Regions from separate parts of the Streptomyces sp. NPDC048389 genome, predicted to be linked through region 3. Evidence: riboswitches for the same ligand, from Rfam matches in the RefSeq annotation. Region 3 holds a riboswitch; each other region holds the start of a gene.

Region 1 (4,038 bases), on a different contig from region 3:
GCACGTCAGAGGTGGAGGAGACCACACTCCCGCCGGACTACCAGCGCATCCTCGCCATCGTGCGGCAGGTCGCCGGACCGGTCATGACCCGGCAGGTCGGCGACGCGCTCGGGGTGGACGTCAGCGTGCGGGCCAAGCTGGAGCCACTGCGCGGGAGGCTGGTCAGACTCGCCGATCGCGGCTGGCTGCGGAAACTGCCCGACGGCTGGCTCACCACCCGCCTATGACCGGGGACACTGCCGCCCGGAACTGTGCGACGCGAGCGTAACCGGGGTGCCCCCGGCGGCCGTTGGAAATGTGTGACGAAAATCAGAGAACGCGCCGAGGACACCTGTCCGCTTGTCTACCAGTGCCGTCTGCCGCTGACATCCTGGCCCACCTGCGCGCCGCCGGCCTCGCCGACCTCGTCAGCCCGCCGTCGGGGGCGCCCCTGCTCAGCGGGCTTCTCGACATCGGCGGCTTCCGCCATACCGACCTCGACGCCGTGCCCGAGAGGATGTTCACCCGGCCGACCATGTCGGCGACCACCGGTCTGGACTTCGCGGAGGCCGCTCCCGACACCGTCGTACGGGTCGGCAACGCCGACGCCGCCCCGCACATCGCCTTCTCCACGGACAACGGCGCCAACTGGTTCCAGGGGTCGCAGCCCGCGGGGGTGAGGGGCGGCGGCACGGTTGCCGCCGCGTCGGACGGCAGCGGCTTCGTCTGGAGCCCGGACGGCGCCGGTGTGCACCGCACCACCGGCTTCGGCAGCTCGTGGACGGCATCCAGCGGCATCCCGGCAGGGGCGATCGTCGAGTCCGACCGCGAGAACCCGAAGAAGTTCTACGGCTTCAAGGCCGGCACGTTCTATGTGTCGGCCGACGGCGGCGCCACCTTCACCGCCGGGGCGTCCGGACTCCCGGAAGAGGGAAATGTCCGCTTCAAGGCGGTTCCCGGTGTGGAGGGAGACGTCTGGCTCGCGGGCGGCACGGCGGACGGGACGTACGGGATGTGGCACTCCACGGACTCCGGAGCGACCTTCGTGAAGGTCTCCGGCGTGGACGAGGCGGATGCCGTCGGCTTCGGCAGGGCGGCGGCCGGCGCCTCGTACCAGACGCTCTTCGCCAGTGCGAAGATCGGCGGTGTCCGCGGCATCTTCCGCTCCACGGACGCGGGGGCGAGCTGGACGCGGATCAATGACGACGCACACCAGTGGGGCTGGACCGGGGCGGCGATCACGGGCGACCCACGGGTCTTCGGCCGGGTGTACGTGGCCACCAACGGGCGCGGCATCATCTACGGCGAGTCGTCGGACGGGGACGGTGGCGGCAACCCGGGCCCGGGTCCGGGCCCCGGCCCGGAGGAGCCGCCCGCGGGCACCGGCTGCAGGGTGACGTACACCATCACGAACGAGTGGTCGGGCGGCTTCCAGGCCGATGTGACGCTCACCAACACGGGTGACGCGGCTCTGGACGGCTGGGAGCTGCGCTGGACCTTCCCCGACGGGCAGAAGGCCGGACGGATGTGGAACGCCACCCACCGGCAGACCGGGGCCGAGGTGACGGTCGGCAACGTCTCCTGGAACGGCACGGTGGCCGCCGGTGCTTCCGTGGGCTTCGGCTTCACGGGGGACTGGTCGGGTGAGAACGACAGCCCCGACGCCTTCACCTTGGGGGGCGAGGGCTGCACCGTCGGCTGAGACGGACCGCGGCCGGCACCGCGGGGTTCCCCGGCCTGCGCCGGGAGCCTCGCGGTGCTTTGGTGTAAATGTCCGTTATGAATAATTTGGCCGAACTGTACTGAAGGTGAATTCCGGGCGATTGTTGCGAGTTGGCGCAGGGGAGACGGTCGGGCGGGGCCCGCGGTTGCGCGACCGGCCCGTGATGTCAGTCACCTGGCGCTGAGCAACGGCAATGTCACTCGACCCCCCACTCCCCTTGGGCGAAAGGGGGTTTGAGTTTCTTGACGCGGTAATGACAATAGGAAATCACCCCTGCGGAACCGCCTTTCGGATTGTGATCCACAATTCGGCACTTGTTTCGCCGGGACGCTCTCGCTTACGGTCACCGTCAATCCGGGTGGACCGCCGAATCCTGCCGCCGTCCGGAAACCAGACCGCAACGACTCACGTACGGCAGGAGCGGGGGAACCAGGTAAGCCGCCGATCCGGAATACGGAACGGCTCGGGGTGAAGTCGCATTCCCGTGCGGCCGGGCATCTCCAGCCCGAACCCGACAGCTCACCTCGCAGGCGACGGAGAGGAATTCACCATGCCCACAGAGGGTAAGCACCGTCGTACCAGGGCCCGTTCGCTGACCCGCGGAATCATCGCCGTGAGCACGGGCGGCGCGGCCCTGGCCCTGCCGCTCATCGGCGCCACCGCTGCTCAGGCCGCTCCCGCGGCACAGCCGGCCGCCGTGACCGCTCCGGCCGCCGCCGAGAAGTCCGACCCCGTCGTCTATTCCGTGGTCGCCGGCGACTCCCTTTCCAAGATCGCCGCCGCGCATTCCCTCGACGGCGGCTGGAAGCAGCTCTACAAGGACAACCGGAAGGCTGTCGGCGACAACCCGTCGCTGATTCACCCGGGCCTCGAGCTGACGATCGGCGCCGCCTCCGAGGCAGAGGCGAAGGCCGCGCCCAAGAAGGCCGACCGTGCCGCCGAGACCGACCGTGCGGACCGCTCGGAGCGGAAGAGCGCGCCGGTGGCCAAGGCCACTGCGGTGAAGACGGAGAAGGTCGCCGCGAAGCCGGCCTACGCCGACAACCTCGACGGCTGGATCAAGGAATCGCTGGACATCATGGCCCAGCACGGAATTCCCGGAAGCTACGAGGGAATTCACCGCAACATCATGCGGGAGTCCTCCGGCAACCCGATGGCGATCAACAACTGGGACATCAACGCCATCAACGGCACGCCTTCGAAGGGCCTGCTGCAGGTCATCCAGCCGACCTTCGACGCTTACCACGTCCCCGGCACGTCCTACGACCTGTACGACCCGGTCGCCAACATCACCGCCGCGTGCAACTACGCCGCCGACCGGTACGGCTCGATCGACAACGTGAACGGCCCTTACTAGACAGAACCTGCGCGACGGCTGATCCGTCGCCCTCGGTTCACCGGGCCGGTGCCCGGGGCGCGCCCCACGCGCCCCGGGCACCGGCTTTGCCGTGTCCGGCCGTTCGAACACATGGAACGAGGAGAGCCGCGGCGCGACGGCGGCCCCCACACCGCACCATCGCATGCACGGTCTCGTCGGCCGTCCGGCCACGGCGACCGCACTGCCGGCGGCGCGACGGTCCTGAGCGCGTCGGCCGGCGCCACCAGCCGGTTGCACCGCTTCGGCGGCCGCACCGCGCGCCGTCCGGCCCCGTCGCCCCGCGGAGCGCCACGGCCACGGCCCCGCCGGCCGGTACGGCACCGACCGCGCCGACGCCGACCGGTGCCAGGCCGTACCGGGACCGGCCGATGAACGCTCACACCCGGGCGAAGCCCGCGAGAAGGTCGCCCCGCGGCGGCGTGGATTTCCGTGTGGGCGTCGGACACCCGGTGTCCGCAGTCATGGCCGGAGGCTGCGACGATCACCCGGCCGGACGGCGGGGATCGGGCGCCCGACCACGAGTTCCGGCGCGGGGTCCGGCGGACGCATTGGTCTCGTACGGCTTCGTCGTCCATACTGCCCGCCGTGGAGCAGCAGATAGATCCGAAGCCGAAGATCGACATCGCCGTGGGGACGGACCCGGCGTTCGTGCCGGGCCTGACCGGGCCCCCGCCTGCAGTGAAGGAGGGGAACGAGGAGGCCGGCAAGAGGTCCGCCGCCGAGCCGGAGGGCAAGAAGCCGGAGCCGGCGGCAGCCGGCGCCGCCGAGTCGGACACCACCACGGGCGCCGACGCCGACACCCGCAGCGATTCGGACGCGCAGGAAGAAGCGTCGAAGGAAGCGGCGTCGAAGGAGGCAGCGTCGAGGGAGGCGGCGGACGGCCCCGCCTTCGAGGTCAGTGACCGCCGTGGGTCGATCGCCGCCGACCGGTCCGGTATCCGCTTCACCCTGGACGACC
Region 2 (4,038 bases), on a different contig from region 3:
ACGAGCCGCGCACCGGCGCCGCCTCCGTACCGCGACTACGGCGGCTACAACCCGTACCGCTCCTGACCCGCGCCGGTCCCCCGTCGAGACGGCGGGATGTCCATGACCCGCGCACGGCGGGATGCCCTGGCGTCGGGGCGGGTGTGCGGCGGGGGCGGGAGGAGACATGGATGTGCCCGGCACGAAGCAGCGCATGGGGTGAGCATGCGGCGCCCCCGTACCGGGCAGGGATCAGACCGTGAGGCCCTTGCTGCGCAGCCAGGACATCGGGTCGATGCCGGAGCCGCCCGGGGTGTGCACCTCCAGGTGCAGGTGAGGCCCGGTGACGTTGCCGGTGGCGCCGACGCGACCGATCGTCTCGCCGGTGGTGACCGTCTGGCCCGCGCTCGCCGTCATCGACGACAGGTGGGCGTACAGGACCTCGGTGCCGTCGTCCAGTTCGAGGACGATGCGGTAGCCGTAGGAGCCGGACCAACCCGCGGACTTGACCGTACCGCCGTGGACGGCCTTGACCGGGGTGCCGGTCGGGGCGGCGAAGTCCAGGCCGGTGTGCTGGCCGGAGGACCAGAGGGAGCCGGACTCGCCGTAGGTGGAGGTGATCGTGTACGAGGAGGTGGGCAGGGAGAAGCTCTTCGCGAGCTCGGCGAGACGCTCGGCCTCCGCCTTGGCCCTGGCCGCCTCCTCCGCCTTGCGCTTCTCCTCGGCGGCCTTGGCCTCCGCCTCGCTCTGCTGCTTCGCGGCCGCGGCCGCGGCCTGTTCCGCGGCGAGCTTCTCCGCCGCGGCCTTGGCCTCCGCGTCCGCCGCGGCCTGCTGCTGCTCGGCCTGCTGGAGGATGCGGGCGCGCAGTGCCTCGCCGGCGCCCGTCGACTGCGCGGAGCTGTCGCCACCGTCGGCCACGGGCGCCGCGGCGGCGGTCAGCGGGGCGGTGTTGACCTCGCCCGCGGCGTCGGAGTCGCCCGAGACCAACGAGCCGACGCCCGGAAGGGACTTGGCATCGGGAAGGTTGTCCGTGATGGCGTCGGGAAGGGAGATGGAAACCGCCGGCTTGTCCTGCGCGGTGGCTATGCCACCGGCGCCGACCGCGGCGATCACACCGACGCCGAGCACCGTGGAGCTGCGGGCGAGTCCGCCGCGCTGCTTGATGACACGGTGCCGGCCGCGCACGGGGCGGATGGACTCCTCGGTGGGATTCCATTCCTCCCAGGTCCGCTCGGGCGCGTCGCCACCGGCGTGTTCGGACGCGAAGCGGGTTTCTGGGGCAGGCATGTTGGACGCCACGAAGGCGTACTCCTTCCTTCCTTCTCGCCTACCGGGTTAGCTGACGGGTTCGGAGCAGGAAGGTCTCCTACGGGCGCCTCGACCGCGAACTGCACGGCAAGAGGTGCCCGATTCACCCCAATTGGTGGTTCCCCGGCTCCCTTGCGGGATTCGGCGCGTGCGCACGGTGCCGCCTCTGACGACGGCTGGGACGACCGCGCTGCGTTATCGAACGTTAATAGACGGCGGGGTCGGATTCCAAGCCGTTCCGGTTGATCATTAACGATTCGGACGGGGACTTAATCGGACAGACACCCCCGCAACGGGGCGACTTGATCAAACGTCAGGACCGGACCTTTTTCTGACGTTGTATCAAATGTTATGCGGAGGGGTGTCCCTCGATCACAGGCCGTGAGGACGGGGGCGGTGGACCGGCTGCGCCGCCCCGTCGGCCGGCGTGCCCGGCGGCGCCATCCGCTTCCGCTCCCTGCTCACGTCTCCTGTCACGTCTCATGGGGAACCACCGGCACCGTCCTGCGCCGCTCCGGCTGCCCCCGCGCCGGCCGGCCGACGGCCAGCAGCGCCATGTCGTCGTTCGACCCGCCGCCGGTGTACCGGCGTACGTCGTCGACGAGCGCGTCCAGCAGCTCCCCGGGCCCCGGGAAGAGCCGCCCGGCGAGCCGTTCGACCGGGTCGTAGAAGACACCGCGGTCGTCACGCGCCTCCGTGACGCCGTCCGTGTAGAGCAGAAGTGTCGCCCCGTCGGGCAGCGGGAACTCCTCCGCCCGGTCCGGCCACTCCCCCAGACCCATGCCGAGCGGCAGCGCCGCCTGCCGCGGCCGCAGAACGTCCAGCGCACCGTCGGCGTGCAGCAGCAGCGGCTCCGGATGCCCCCGGTTCACCAGCCGCACCATCGCACCGCCGCGGGGAATCTCGCCCAGCACGGCAGTGGTGAAACCCTCCACCGCGTCCAGGCCCTCCCGCCGAGTGCCCTCCCGCTTGAGGGCACGCTCCAGCCGCTGCCCCACGCCCTCGAGCGAGCGCTCCTGCTCCGCGGCCTCACGGAACGCACCGATGATGACCGCCACGGTCCCCACCGCCCCCAGCCCCTTGCCACGGACGTCGCCCACGATGAGACGCACGCCGTACGGGGTGTCCTGCACAGCGAAGAGGTCACCGCCGATGAACGCGCCCTCCTGCGCCGCCTCGTACCGGGCGGCGATGTGCAGACCGCCGATCCGGTCTGCCGGCGCGGGCAGCACGGCGCGCTGCGCGGTCTCCGCGATCACCCGGGCCGAGGCCAGCTGTTCGCCGCTGCGTTGCACGACCCTGTTGATGAGCAGCGCGAGGGCCGCCACGGTGAGCACGGTGGTGGTCTCGGTGAGGGCGGTGATCTGCGCAGTGGTCCCGTTCGCCACATGCATGCCGCTCACGCCCATGAGGGCGGCGACGCCCATGAGCAAGGTCATCACGAACGGGAAGAGGGGGGCGGCGAGGAGCGGCGCGGCCGCGAAGAGCGGCACCGCGGTGAAACGAGGAGGCGTCAGCAGGTCGAAGACCACGCCTGCGACGATCATCGCCAAGGGCAGGGCCCGGACGGACCACGGTGCCCGCCGCACGCCGCCCTGATCACGCCGCTGCTGTCCCAAAGATGGTCTCCTGCCGGGTCCGCTGACGGCTGCGGACAGTACCGCGCCCTCCTCAGGCTGAGCGTCGACGCGCCGCACAATTACTTCCCGTCGCCCGGCCGGGCGAATGCCGAGACGGTCGGGACAGTCACCGGGAGCAAAGCCGGCAGCCTGGAAAAGCCACCGGCCCGGTGGGCGATCGTGGAGATCGACCACCGGGCCGGTGTCATCAGTAGCGGGGACAGGATTTGAACCTGCGACCTCTGGGTTATGAGCCCAGCGAGCTACCGAGCTGCTCCACCCCGCGTCGGTGAACACAACCTTACGGCATCCCGAGCAAGATCAACTCCACCTTTTCCGCGCAGCCGCCCCGACGCCGTCACATCACCCCTCCTCCGTTCGTCAGACATACGGACAACCGGATGATCAGTGCACGACGAGGGGACGGAACGACGATGGACGACCACGACTTCCTGGCCGAGCGGTTCGAGGCGCACCGTACACAACTGCGCGCGGTCGCCTACCGGATGCTCGGTTCACTGAGCGAGGCGGACGACGCCGTCCAGGAGGCGTGGCTCCGGCTCAGCCGTAGCGACTCCGACGGGATCAACAACCTGGGCGGCTGGCTGACGACCGTGGTGGGCCGGGTCTGCCTGGACATGCTGCGCTCGCGTACGTCCCGGCGCGAGGAGCCGATGGACGTGCACCTGCCGGAACCGATCGTGAGCAGCGCGGGCACCGTGGATCCGGAACACCGGGCGCTGCTCGCCGACTCGGTCGGGCTCGCGCTCCTCGTCGTGCTGGAGACGCTGGCGCCCGCCGAGCGGCTGGCGTTCGTACTACACGACATGTTCGGGGTGCCCTTCGACGAGATCGCCCCCGTCGTCGGCCGCACTCCGGCCGCCACCCGTCAGCTGGCCAGTCGTGCCCGGCGCCGCGTCCGGGGCTCCGCCCCCGTACCGGACCCCGACCTCGACCGTCAACGGGTCGTCGTCGACGCCTTTCTCACGGCGGCGCGCGGCGGTGACTTCGAGGCGCTCGTCACGGTGCTCGCCCCGGACGTCGTCGCCCGTTCCGACAGCGGGACGCTGCGTCCCGGTTCGGTCGTACGAGGCGCGGCGGCCGTCGCCGCCCAGGCGATCACCTACGCGCA
Region 3 (4,038 bases):
ACCCCCGCCGGACCGGTCGGGGGAGCACGCCGGAACCCATGAGAGACTGGTCTAGACAACCGCTAAGACTTGAAGGGCATCACCATGGCTGAGCGCCGCGTCAATGTCGGCTGGGCCGAGGGCCTTCACGCCCGCCCCGCGTCCATCTTCGTCCGTGCCGCGACGGCTGCCGGCGTCCCCGTGACGATCGCCAAGGCCGACGGCAACCCGGTCAACGCCGCCTCCATGCTCGCCGTGCTCGGCCTGGGCGCACAGGGCGGCGAAGAGATCGTCCTCGCTTCCGACGCGGACGGCGCCGAGGCCGCCCTGGACCGTCTGGCGAAGCTGGTGGCCGAGGGGCTCGACGAGCTCCCCGAGACGGTCTGAGCGGAGGGGCCGCACGGTCCGGCCCCTCGCACGACACGACCGCGGTGCCCCGGTCCGGGGGTACCGCGGTTTCGTCCTACCGGAAACTGCCACGCGTTTTCGCGGGCACACGAATTCCCGGACGACGCCGGGAAAAGAGTAGCCATAAAAGAAAAAGAGGCCGACAACGCAGCACTTCTTTTGTATACGCCTTCTGTTAATTCCGGCCGCTCGTGGTGTTTACGGCATGTTGCGAAGTCCTCACGCGCACGGTGCGCCGCAGCCGGTGCGCCCCGGCGGAGCGCTCCGCGTGCAGCGCCGTCAGCGCCCGCGCCCGCTCCGCGTCGCCGCGGGCCACGGCATCGACGATCGCGCCACGCTCGGCCCACGCCTCGACCGGCGCGGCCGACTGCTCCACCGCGTACATCCAGGCGATCTTGTGCCGCAGCTGGGTGAGCAGCGCGGTCAGCCCGGGGCTGCCGCAGGACTGGGCCAGCGTCTCGTGGAACCAGTTGCCCAGCGAGCGCAGGTCTTCGCCCTGTCCCCGGCGCGCCCTCTGCTGCCCCAGCCTGACCAGGCCGCGCAGCACTTTGAGATGCGCCTCTGTGCGGCGCTGCGCGGCGCGTGCCGCCCCCAGCGGCTCCAGCAGCATGCGGATCTCCAGGAGGTCGGCGGCCTCCTGTTCCGTGGGCTCCGCGACGCATGCGCCGGCGTGCCGCCGGGTGACGACGAACCCCTCCGACTCCAGCGTGCGCAGCGCTTCGCGCACCGGGACCCGGGAGACCCCGTAGCGGCGGGCGAGCTGCTCCTCGGTGAGCCGGCTGCCGCGCTCGAAGACACCGGAGACGATGTCGTCGCGGATCGCCGTGCATACCGAGTGCGCGGGAATACGCATGACCGAACCTCCGCCTTGATCCGAGCGAAACGCAGCCGTTCGACGTGTCTTCCCGTGACTCTATTGCAATGTGCGCCGTTTTCCGATGGCGGCCGGGAAACCATGGAAATCTCTTGGTGCACACGCAGATGACGGAATGGCGGAAACGGCACGGAATACGCCGAAGGCCCCCGGCGCGGTGCCAGGGGCCCTGCGAGCGGATGCGACGGTCCGGCCGGACGGACGGGCCGGGCCCCTCCGGCAGAACGCCGGGCCGGGCCCCTCCGGCAGATCCGGCAGAACGAACGGACCGGGTCCGCACCGGCAGAACGGACGGGCCGGACCCGCGCCGGCCTTGCCCCGAGGTCAGACGGCGACGCCGTGCGAGCGCAGATAGGCGACGGGGTCGATGTCCGAGCCGTACTCGGCCGTGGTCCGCGCCTCGAAGTGCAGATGCGGTCCGGTCGAGTTGCCGGTCGAGCCCGACAGGCCGATCTGCCGGCCGGGGGTGACCTGCTGGCCGACGACGACGTCGATGGACGCCAGGTGGCCGTACTGGGTGTAGGTGCCGTCGTTCATCCGGATCACGACGTTGTTGCCGTACGCGCCGGCCCAGCCGGCCTCCACGACGGTTCCCGAGCCCACCGCCACGACGGAGCTGCCCGACGGGGCGCGGAAGTCGACGCCGGAATGGGAGCCGGAGGACCACAGGGCGCCGCCGGCCTTGTAGCCGGTGGTCACGAAGGAGCCGGCGATGGGGAGTTGGAAGGAGTTCAGCCGCCTGCGCTCGGCCTCACGGGCGGCGCGCTCCTCGGCCTCACGGGCCTCCTCGGCGCGCGCCTCGGCCTTGCGCTTCGCCTCCGCCGCGGCCTTCTCCCGCGCACGGGCGTTGGCGGCGGCCTCCTCGGCCTCCCTCTTCTGGGCGGCGGCCTGGTCTGCTATCTCGTCGGCGAGCGACCCCATGGTGACGATCCGGGTGAGGCCGGTGTCCTCGGCGGAGGAGGTGTCGGCGGTGGCGGCGAGGGCCGGGGAGGCGAAGGTTCCGACGACGCCGGTGGTGGCGAGTGCGGCGGCGCCGGCCAGGTTCGCGCTCCTGCGCGTCAGACGGCTCGGGGCACGATGCTTCCCGGTGGCACGGGTGAACGCCATGAAGAGGCTGGTCCTTTCCTTCCTTCTCGCCTACCGGGTTAGCTGACGGGTTCGGAGCAGGAAGGTCTCCTACGGGCGCCTCCGCTCGGGCGAAGGTGTCCGATTCACCCCAGGGACGATTGGGTCCCCGGCTCCCCAGGCTCGCGCCTGACGGGGACTCGGCGATGGCTGCCCGATGTCGCGGGCGCGACGATCTCCAGGCGGACAGCCGGACCGACGCTAGGCATCTCATCCGTCGATCACCAAACGGACAGCCTGTTTTGTAGCGCATGCCACAGGGCAGACAGGCAATCTCTCCAACAAAGCGGACATACGACGGAACCCCGACAAAAGAACCGAAGCCGGGGTTCCGCTTGTTGGCACCTGCCACAGGGTCCGCCGTTTTCGGCCTTCTGTCCGATCGGCGGCTTCCGTTCAGCCCGTGACAACCGTCACTTCACCGATGCCGAGCGCCTTGACGGGCTCGGCGATCTGCGACGCGTCGCCGACGAGTACCGTGACCAGCCGGTCCACCGGGAAGGCGTTGACGACGGCCGCGGTCGCCTCCACCGTGCCGGTCTCCGCCATCCGCGAGTACAACCGGGCCTGGTAGTCGTCCGGCAGGTGCTGCTCGACCTGGTCGGCCAGAGTCGCCGCGACGGAGGCCGCCGTCTCGTACTTCAGCGGGGCCACGCCCACCAGGTTCTGCACGGCGACGTCGCGTTCGGTGTCGGTGAGGCCCTCGGCCGCCAGCGTACGGAGCACCTTCCACAGGTCCTCGAGCGCGGGGCCGGTGTTGGGCGTGTCCACGGAGCCGCTGATGGCGAGCATGGCCGCACCGGAGCCGTCCGGCGCCGAGAGCAGCACCTGGCCGAAGGCCCGTACGCCGTAGGTGTAGCCCTTCTCCTCGCGCAGCACCCGGTCGAGGCGGGAGGTGAGGGTGCCGCCGAGGCAGTACGTGCCCAGCACCCGGGCGGGCCAGACACGGTCGTGGCGGTCGGCTCCGACCCGGCCGATGAGCACCTGCGTCTGCACGGCTCCGGGACGGTCCACGACGACCACCCGGCCGGTGTCGTCGGCGCTGATCGCGGGCACGGGGTGCCGGTCGGCCTTGTCGCCCGTCCAGCTGCCGAGCGAGTCGCCGAGCACGGCGTCCAGGTCGACGCCGGTGAGGTCGCCGACGATCACGGCGGTCGCGGTCGCGGGGCGCACATGGGCCTCGAAGAAGGAGCGCACGGCCGCGGCGTCGATCCGGGACACCGTCTCCTCGGTGCCCTGGCGGGGTCGCGAGACGCGCAGCGCGGCCGGGAAGAGCTCCTTGGAGAGCTGCTTGGCGGCGCGGCGGCCCGGGTTGGCCGTCTCGTGCGGGATCTCGTCGAGGCGGTTGCGGACCAGCCGCTCGACCTCGCCGGCCTCGAAGGCGGGCGCCCGCAGTGCCTCGGCGAGCAGGCCGAGTGCCTTGGGGAGCCGGGAGACCGGGACCTCCAGCGACACCCGCACGCCGGGGTGGTCGGCGTGGGCGTCCATGGTGGCGCCGCAGCGCTCCAGTTCAGCCGCGAAGTCCTCCGCGGAGTGCTTGTCGGTGCCCTCCGACAAGGCCCGCGCCATGATCGTGGCGACACCGTCGAGGCCCTCGGGCTCGGCGTCCAGCGGGGCGTCGAGGCAGACCTCGACGGCCACCACCTGCTGGC
Region 4 (4,038 bases), on a different contig from region 3:
ACGCCGCGGTCACGGGGAGGGGGCGGAAGGACCGCAAAGTACCGAAGATGGACGCTCTGGACCGGTTGCTGATCACGCGCTGGACGCCCCGGGGCCGCATTGCCGCGGCCTGCCGACCGATGTGGCGGAGCAGGCCCACCTCCCCGACGGGCGGTGGTATGGGGAGGGTTAGGCTCCGGCCATGGACGTACTCATCAATGTCTTCGTCGCCCTGCACGTCATCGGTATCGCCTCGCTGCTGGGCGGATTCCTGACCCAGATGAAGGCCATGGGAGAGGGCACGGCCCGCTTCAATCCGGCGATGCTGCACGGCGCGCTGACGATGCTGGTCACGGGCGTGGCGCTGGTGGGTCTGAACCAGGCCGACGACCAGGCCGTGAACAACGTCAAGATCGGCGTCAAGCTGGCGGTCCTGGTGGTGATCCTCGGCCTCGTGTACGTCAAGCGGGACGAGGAGAAGGTCGACAAGGCGCTGTTCGGCGCGGTGGGCGGCCTGACCGCGGCCAACATCTTCATCGCCACCCTCTGGACCTGATCCGGACCGGACGCACGAGTGCCCGGGCGGCTCCGGCCGCCCGGGCACTCGTGCGTCCGGGGTCAGGCGGGGCGGACGCTGCCGTGGATCGGCATGTAGTAGATGGACTCCTCGCGGACGTTCGTGCCCGGCTTGGGGGCGTGGATCATCTTGCCGTCGCCGATGTAGATCCCGACGTGGCTGATGTCGTCGTAGAAGAAGACCAGGTCACCGGGGAGCAGATCCGCCGTGGCGACGCGGGTGCCGACCTTCACCTGGTCCCACGTGGTGCGCGGCAGGTCCACCCCGGCCGCCTTCCACGCGGCCTGTGTGAGGCCGGAGCAGTCGTACGAGCTCGGGCCCGTCGCGCCCCAGACGTACGGCTTGCCGATCTGGGCGCGGGCGAACGCGAGGACCTTGTCGGCCTTGGCCGTGTAGGTGCCGTCGTCCGTGCCGGTGCCGGTGCCGGTGCCCGTCCCCGGGTCGGTGGTGCCGGTGCCGGTGTCCGTGACCGGGGGCGTCTCGCGTTCCGCGCGCTGCCGCTCGGCCTCCGCCCTGGCGCGGGCCTCCGCCGCGGCCTTCTCCTCGGCCTTGCGGCGGGCCTCCTCCTCCTTCTTCCGCTCGATCGCGGCGAGCCGTGCCTTCTCCTCCGCGGTCAGCGTCGCCAGCAGGGTGCGCGCCTCCGCGAGCTTGGTCTGCACCGTCTGCTTGCTGGTGCGCAGCGCCTCCTGGGAGTCCGTGAGCGACTCGAGACGCTTGGTCGCCTCCGCACGCTGCCTGGCCGCCGCCGCCCGCTCGGTCTCGTACTCGCTGACCGCTCTGCGCTGCTGGTCCGTCATCCGGTCCATCAGCTGGGTCTGGTCGAAGTACGCCTGCGGACTGTCCGCGAACATCAGCGCGGCGGTGGGCGTGACGGAGCCGGTGCGGTACTGCGCGGCCGCGTAGTTGCCGAGGGCGCGGCGGGACACGTTGAGCTTCTCGGTGCGCTCGGCCGCCTCGTCGAGGAGCTGGTCCACCTCCCGGCGCTTCTCGCCGGTGGCTTCCTTGGCCTTGTTGTACTCCTGCGTGGCGCTGCCGGCCTGCCGGTACAGGTCGTCGACCTTCTTCTGCACCTCTTCGATGCTGGGCTTCGGCTCGGAGGGCGCGGCGGTCGCGCTCTGCGTGGAGAGCAGGGTCACACCTGCGAGGGCTGCGGTGGTGAACCCGACGGCGGAGGACGGTTTTGCGGTTCGGCTGCGGGGCTTGCGATGCGACGCCAAGGCCGGCATCTCCTTCTTCCGTGGACCGCCTACCGGGTTAGCTGTCGGGTTCGGGCGAACGGAAGGTGCCCTACGGACCGAGTGGAGCGCGGTCCGATTCACCCCGGTGGTGCTGGGCCTCCTGCGTCGAAGACGACGTCAGGAGGGTGGGTCCCCGGTTCCGAACTTCCATGGCGGGAGGTCGGATTCGGCGCAGGCCGCCCGTTCGGCGTGGTTCGCCGGGAGGGGTGCGGGCCGCCTGGTCGAGCACGCTAGCCAACTCGTGCAGCTGCTGTGAAGGTTGATGTTCGATTTGTCCGATACATGTTCGTGACCTTTTTCGGCGGGTCGCCCGGGCCGGGCCTCCGGTGGAGGATCTGTCGCCTGGCGGATTCGTCCCGTCACCGATCGTGGCCGCCTTCCGGTGTTGCCGTGCGGCCACGGTTGTCGGTGCGGCCGCCTAGACTCGTTAGGCGATGAGCAGCCTCTTTGACGACAGCTTCCTGGCGGATCTCCAGCCCCACGGGGACGAGCATCCACCGCCGCCCGAGGATTCGGCTCCGGAACAGGTCCCGGACGACCTCTTCCAGGGCGCTTTCGACGTGCCTCCGGCTCGCGACGGGTACTACCGCGACGGCGCGCCGCGCCCCGTCGTGGACCCCGCCGCGCTTCTCGACGGGCTGAACGAACAGCAGCGTGCCGCCGTCGTGCACACGGGGTCGCCCCTGCTCATCGTGGCCGGCGCCGGCTCGGGCAAGACCCGGGTGCTCACGCACCGCATCGCGCATCTGCTGGGGACCCGGCATGTGCACCCCGGCCAGATACTGGCGATCACCTTCACCAACAAGGCCGCCGGTGAGATGAAGGAGCGCGTCGAGCAGCTGGTGGGCCCGCGGGCGAACGCCATGTGGGTCATGACCTTCCACAGCGCGTGCGTGCGCATCCTGCGCCGCGAGTCCAAGAAGCTCGGCTTCACCTCGTCGTTCTCGATCTACGACGCCGCCGACTCGAAGCGGCTGATGTCACTGGTCTGCCGCGATCTGGACCTCGACCCGAAGAAGTTCCCGCCGAAGTCCTTCAGTGCCAAGATCTCGAACCTGAAGAACGAGTTGATCGACGAGGAGACCTTCGCCGACCAGGCGCTTGGGGGTGCCTCCCAGGCCGAAGGCTCTGGGGGAGGCTTTGAGAAGACGCTCGCAGAGGCGTACCGGATGTACCAGGCGAGGCTGCGCGAGGCCAACGCCCTGGACTTCGACGACATCATCATGACGACGGTCCACCTGCTCCAGGCGTTCCCGGACGTCGCCGAGCACTACCGCCGCCGCTTCCGGCACGTCCTCGTCGACGAGTACCAGGACACCAACCACGCCCAGTACACGCTCGTGCGCGAACTGGTCGGCACCGGCTACGAGGACCTCGACCCGGCCGAGCTCTGCGTCGTCGGTGACGCCGACCAGTCGATCTACGCCTTCCGCGGCGCGACCATCCGCAACATCCTCCAGTTCGAGGAGGACTACCCGGACGCGACGACGATCCTGCTGGAGCAGAACTACCGCTCCACCCAGACGATCCTGTCCGCCGCCAACGCCGTCATCGAGCGCAACGAGTCCCGCCGCCCCAAGAACCTGTGGACGAACGCGGGCGAGGGTGCCCGGATCACCGGCTACGTCGCGGACACCGAGCACGACGAGGCCCAGTTCGTCGCCGACGAGATCGACCGGCTCACCGACCAGGGCGAGGCGAAGGCCGGCGACGTCGCCGTCTTCTACCGTACGAACGCCCAGTCGCGTGTCTTCGAGGAGATCTTCATCCGCGTCGGCCTGCCCTACAAGGTCGTCGGCGGTGTGCGCTTCTACGAGCGCAAGGAGGTCCGCGACGTGCTGGCCTATCTGCGCGTCCTCGCCAACCCCGAGGACAACGTCCCGTTGCGCCGCATCCTGAACGTGCCGAAGCGCGGCATCGGCGAGCGCGCGGAGGCGATGGTCGACGCTCTCGCGCTCCGCGAGAAGATCACCTTCCCGCAGGCCCTGAAGCGGGTCGACGAGGCGTACGGTATGGCGGCCCGCTCCGCCAACGCGGTCAAGCGGTTCAACGTGCTCATGGAGGAGCTGCGTACCGTCGCCGACTCGGGCGCGGGCCCCGCCGTCGTGCTGGAGGCCGTGCTGGAGCGGACCGGCTACCTCGCCGAACTGCAGGCTTCCACGGACCCGCAGGACGAGACCCGTATCGAGAACCTGCAGGAACTGGCGTCCGTGGCGCTCGAGTTCGAGCAGGAGCGCGGGGACG

Evidence for each region. Region 3 has a riboswitch for cyclic di-AMP ahead of AB0903_RS18220 (M23 family metallopeptidase). Riboswitches for the same ligand answer to the same signal wherever they lie in the genome.
Region 1: linked by a shared signal. The riboswitch ahead of AB0903_RS32145 (LysM peptidoglycan-binding domain-containing protein) and the one ahead of AB0903_RS18220 (M23 family metallopeptidase) in region 3 are both predicted to bind cyclic di-AMP.
Region 2: linked by a shared signal. The riboswitch ahead of AB0903_RS20410 (M23 family metallopeptidase) and the one ahead of AB0903_RS18220 (M23 family metallopeptidase) in region 3 are both predicted to bind cyclic di-AMP.
Region 4: linked by a shared signal. The riboswitch ahead of AB0903_RS23950 (C40 family peptidase) and the one ahead of AB0903_RS18220 (M23 family metallopeptidase) in region 3 are both predicted to bind cyclic di-AMP.

Annotation. Positions count from the first base shown of each region.
Region 1 is NZ_JBEZKP010000078.1:18,354-22,391, reverse strand. It holds gene AB0903_RS32155 (hypothetical protein) at 1-227, shown strand, start outside; partial or broken gene AB0903_RS32150 (cellulose-binding domain-containing protein) at 395-1,681, shown strand; cyclic di-AMP (ydaO/yuaA leader) riboswitch at 2,091-2,248, shown strand; gene AB0903_RS32145 (LysM peptidoglycan-binding domain-containing protein) at 2,253-3,059, shown strand; gene AB0903_RS32140 (hypothetical protein) at 3,666-4,038, shown strand, end outside.
Region 2 is NZ_JBEZKP010000029.1:17,960-21,997, forward strand. It holds gene AB0903_RS20405 (PrsW family intramembrane metalloprotease) at 1-66, shown strand, start outside; gene AB0903_RS20410 (M23 family metallopeptidase) at 232-1,278, opposite strand; cyclic di-AMP (ydaO/yuaA leader) riboswitch at 1,289-1,444, opposite strand; gene AB0903_RS20415 (PP2C family protein-serine/threonine phosphatase) at 1,761-2,906, opposite strand; tRNA gene AB0903_RS20420 (tRNA-Met) at 3,119-3,192, opposite strand; gene sigJ (RNA polymerase sigma factor SigJ) at 3,341-4,038, shown strand, end outside.
Region 3 is NZ_JBEZKP010000024.1:2,041-6,078, forward strand. It holds gene AB0903_RS18210 (HPr family phosphocarrier protein) at 85-366, shown strand; gene AB0903_RS18215 (GntR family transcriptional regulator) at 563-1,240, opposite strand; gene AB0903_RS18220 (M23 family metallopeptidase) at 1,586-2,368, opposite strand; cyclic di-AMP (ydaO/yuaA leader) riboswitch at 2,381-2,542, opposite strand; gene AB0903_RS18225 (pitrilysin family protein) at 2,783-4,038, opposite strand, start outside.
Region 4 is NZ_JBEZKP010000039.1:27,858-31,895, forward strand. It holds gene AB0903_RS23945 (hypothetical protein) at 182-535, shown strand; gene AB0903_RS23950 (C40 family peptidase) at 598-1,782, opposite strand; cyclic di-AMP (ydaO/yuaA leader) riboswitch at 1,784-1,976, opposite strand; gene pcrA (DNA helicase PcrA) at 2,229-4,038, shown strand, end outside.